Regions from separate parts of the Auritidibacter ignavus genome, predicted to be linked through region 1. Evidence: riboswitches for the same ligand, from Rfam matches in the RefSeq annotation. Region 1 holds a riboswitch; the other holds the start of a gene.
What was found. Region 1 has a riboswitch for S-adenosylmethionine ahead of QDX22_RS01015 (LLM class flavin-dependent oxidoreductase). Riboswitches for the same ligand answer to the same signal wherever they lie in the genome.

Region 1 (2,200 bases):
AGGAAGCTGAGGCGTACCGGTTTGCGGGACGACCAAGTCCGAACCGGGCCCGCAATGGAGCGGCATTGTTATCGGCTGGGTGATCTTGGAGTGTCTCCACGACAGATTTCAGGTGCTGCTCGATCACAGCAAGGTCGTGCTGGTTCTGGGCAGGCCAAAGCCGGACGCCATCAACCCCGGCGGCCTTGACCTGGTCTAGGCGTTCACTGAGGTGCTCTGGAGTACCGATGACGACCTCATCGGCCTGAGAAGGATTAAGGGTCTGGACCTCGTTGAGGCGTTGCCAGCGTGCGAGCGCCTCTGACTCGTCTGGATCAACCGCAAAGTACACATCGGCCACGACCTTCGGCGGCGCGTTCTTGTCACGACCGTGCTGGTCGGACAGCGTTGTAATCCTTTCGTGGAGTGAGGTCAACTTCTCCGGGGCCGAGGTGCCGGTGAAGATCACGTCGGCAGCGCGCACTGCAGTGTTCAGCACCTCTTCGCTGGTACCTGCAATGGTGACCAGTGGCTGGCCTTGCGGTGGCCGGGGAACGATAGAGGGGCCTTTGATGGAGAAGAAGTCTCCTTCGAAGTCCACGTAGTGGAGCTTGTCGCGGTCGATGAATCGTCCGGTGGCTACATCGCGAATCTCGGCGTCGTCTTCCCACGAATCCCACAGACCGCGCACGACCTCGATGACGTCGCGGGCTTCAGCATAAAGCGAGGCCTCATCGTCGTAGGCGCGTCCTCGTCCCACTAGCAGCGTTTCGGCTTCGGTGGCTGAGACTGCAACCTGCCAGCCAGCGCGACCGTGACTGACATAGTCAAGCGTGGCAAGATTTTTCGAGACGTGGAAGGGCTCGGTATGGGTGGTGGTCAGCGTCGGGATCAGGCCGATCTTCTCGGTGCGGGGCGCCAACCACGAGGCCAGCAACGACGTATCGAATCCCGGGCGGGTGGCGTCATTGAACGCATCCTCGAGGGTCACGAATCCGGCCCCCAGGTTCTCAGCCTGACGCACGAGGTCTTCCCACGCTGTGATGGAGAAGTTATCGGCAAGAGCCTGCTGGCTCCGGATGGCTGCGGGGTGGAAACCCCCTCGATCCAGCGCAACTCCGATGACGAAGTGGGAGGTTTCGGGTGTGGCACGTGACATGATTCTCCTTAAACACACTTGCCGAATGGGCCTTGTCTTCACCTGGAGCACCCCACTGTGTAAGAGATTGTGGTCGATCTCCAGAGAGAGGGTTGCTGTCCGATCAGCCAGGGCTTGAAATCGGATCTCGTGACAATAAATTCTCGGTGGTGGTTGGGTAGTTGATGGGCTGGGATGGGTGGTCAGGGGTAGCCGGAGGGCAACGGGGAAGCTATTGCCAGGCCTCAGCCAACAGCTGGAAGCTACGCAGGCGGGCTTCCGGGTCGTGGGTAATGGTCGAGATCAGCAATTCGTCGGCTTGTGTAGCGGCCTGTAGCGCCTTGAGTTTCTCGACCACCTGGTGCGGGTCCCCCACGTAGCGGGTCGTCGTCCGGTCGCGGACCAGGGGTTGCTGTTCGGCGGTGAGCTGGTTTTGTGCAGCGGTATCGGGTGAAGGATATGTGATAGCGCCTTGACCGCTACGGATGCTGTAGACCCACTGGTCGTAACCAGCTGCCAAGGTGTCAGCCTCGGAGGTGGTATCGGCCACCAAAACTTCAGCGGAGACGATGGTGTATGGGGCATCGAGGTCTTCGCTGGGTTGGAAGCGCTCGCGGTAGTCCGCCAGAGCTTCCAGAGTATGGGTGGGGGCTACGTGATAATTCGCACCAAACCGTAGTCCCTTTTCTGCGGCCAGTTGCGAGGAGTCACCGGCGTTGGTACCCAAAATCCAAATCTCCGGAGAACCCACATCCGCGGTGGCATTCGAGATCGGTTCGCCATGTACTACGGCGCGGTCATGGAACAAATCCAGTAATTGATCGAGGTACTCATCATAGAAGCGAGGCTCCGCGCCGGGCTGATGCAATAGGGCCTGCTGAGCGGTAGCACGCGGTGAGCCAAAGAGGTGAGACAAATCGGGGGAAGCGGGGATAAACACGCCGTTGTCGGTCTCGTAGTCGTCTGACTGCTGCTTAGCCTCATCTTTCTTCTCTTGTTTGGCAGCTTCGGCCTCGGTGCGCTTCTTTTTAGGGCCCTTCAACCCGGCACGTCCCAAGCCGAGGTCAATTCGTCCCGGAAAGG
Region 2 (2,200 bases), 620 kb from region 1:
CCTTACTACCAGGTCGCCCGTTTTGCTGGGCCGAACCTGATGGCCGGAAATACCATCGTGCTTAAGCACGCCCCGCAGTGTCCGGAATCGGCCGAAGTGATGGAGCAGATCTTCCACGAGGCCGGATTCCCCGCGGGCGCCTACGTCAATATTTACGCCTCCAACGAGCAGATCGCCGAGCGAGTTATTCCCGACCCGCGGGTCCAGGGTGTGTCTCTGACCGGCTCTGACCGGGCGGGGGCAGCGGTGGCCGAGACCGCCGGTAAACACCTGAAAAAAGTGGTGCTTGAGCTGGGTGGTAACGACCCCTTCATCGTGCTTGACCGCGACATCGTGCCCCAGGCCGTCGAGCTGGCTGCCACCTCGCGGTTTGGTAACGCCGGCCAGGCCTGCAACGCGGCTAAACGCCTCATTGTGCTCGAGGAGTTCTACGACGACTTTGTGGAACAACTGAAAACCGCCGTGGAACAAGTCCGGTTGGGCGACCCCACCCAACCGGAGACGGCCATGGGACCGATGTCTTCCCAGCAAGCGTTGGAGAATCTCGACGCTCAGGTCCGCGACGCCATCGACCACGGTGCGACCGCACACGTGGGAGGGGCGCCCGAAGACCGCGAGGGGGCCTGGTACCCGGCCACTCTGCTCACCGGGCTCACCCCCGAGATGCGGGCCTATTCCGAAGAGCTCTTTGGCCCGGTGGCCATGGTCTACTCGGTGGCAAGTGAAGAAGAAGCCATCAAGCTCGCCAACGACACGCCCTACGGTTTGACCGCTACCGTCCACTCCTCCGACCCGGCGCGCGCGGCTGAGGTGGGAAATCAGATCCACACCGGCCAAGTGTTCATCAATGAAACCTCCACCACCGCCGCAGAGTTGCCCTTCGGCGGTGTCAAGCGCTCCGGTTTCGGGCGTGAGCTGGGACCGTACGGCATCAAAGAGTTCGTCAACGTCCGGTTGGTGAAATACAGCAAGAACTAACCCTGCACCAGTCCTGGCAGGGCGAGTAGTTCACGTCACATTTCTCAATGACCTGTGATGTGACATGGTCACTGACTACAGTGAGGCCCAGACCATCCAGAGTGGCTGAGAGAGCTGGCTCGATGACGCCACAGCAACCAGGGGTGCCGTTCAGGCCACCCAGGTGCTAATGCCAGTTCCGATGGAAAGGACCTTCGCTGTGTCGCCTTCTGCCCGGACATTTCACGACGACGTCGCAATCTCGGCCACCCCCGTGGCCCCGCATGTTCCGACCGTCTCGGACTATCACAGCCTGAAAGACTATTTCGCCCCACTGTTTGACTCGATCGCTGTTGGTGCTAGCCAGCGGGAACAGCAACGCATTTTGCCCTTCGCCGAGATCCGCGAGCTCAACCAGGCCGGCTTCAGTGTGTTGCGGGTCCCCACCGCATACGGCGGCCCCGGGGTGAGCATCGAAACCTTTACGCGGTTGCTGATTGATCTAGCCACCGCCGATGCGAATATCGCCCACCAATACCGCTCCCACGCCGGATTCACCGAATCCCTGTACTTTCTGCCTGAACCGCAACGAGCAGCGTGGTTTCAGCGACTGCTGTCCGGGGTCACCGTCGGGAACGCCTCCACCGAAATCGGCGGGAACACCCTGGGCACGCTCAACACCTCGCTCTCGTTGCACCCCGACGGTAGCGGGATCCTGAACGGCACGAAGTACTACGCCACCGGGTCGGCTTTCGCCAGTCATACCCGGGTGTCGGCCACCCTCTACAATCCCGACGGATCTGCCCAAGAAGGTCGCGGATTCGCGGTGGTCGGGGTCAATGATCCCGGGGTGGAGCTCCTCGATGACTGGGACGGGTTCGGTCAACGCCTGACCTCCACCGGTACCGCACGATTCACCGACATCACTGTTCCGGCCACCCACGTCTTACCACGTGTCCCTGGTTCGCCCGAGGCCCACCATGAAGCGACCTTCTTCCAGTTGGTGTTACTGGCCGTCTCCGCCGGCATCGGGGCTGCTGCAGTTCACGACGCCACTTCTGGGGTCCGGCACCGCAAACGTACCTTCAACACCGGTCTGGGCGTGCCCTACCGTGACGATCCGCTCATCCTCGAAACCGTCGGGCGCCTCGGTGCCGGGGCTTTCACCGCCCGCGCCACCGTGATCGAAGCCGCCAGGTCTCTAGACAGCGCCCTGGAGGCGTTGGCCGCGAGAAGCCAGATG

Region 2: it holds a riboswitch for S-adenosylmethionine, as region 1 does, so the genes downstream of both, QDX22_RS10295 (acyl-CoA dehydrogenase family protein) here and QDX22_RS01015 (LLM class flavin-dependent oxidoreductase) in region 1, are expected to answer to the same signal.

The regions. Positions count from the first base shown of each region.
Region 1 covers NZ_CP122564.1:234,588-236,787, forward strand. Annotated here, with positions in the region: gene QDX22_RS01015 (LLM class flavin-dependent oxidoreductase) at 1-1,138, opposite strand, end outside; SAM riboswitch class IV at 1,148-1,273, opposite strand; gene QDX22_RS01020 (LLM class flavin-dependent oxidoreductase) at 1,350-2,200, opposite strand, start outside.
Region 2 covers NZ_CP122564.1:2,261,937-2,264,136, forward strand. Annotated here, with positions in the region: gene QDX22_RS10290 (NAD-dependent succinate-semialdehyde dehydrogenase) at 1-978, shown strand, start outside; SAM riboswitch class I at 1,068-1,166, shown strand; gene QDX22_RS10295 (acyl-CoA dehydrogenase family protein) at 1,178-2,200, shown strand, end outside.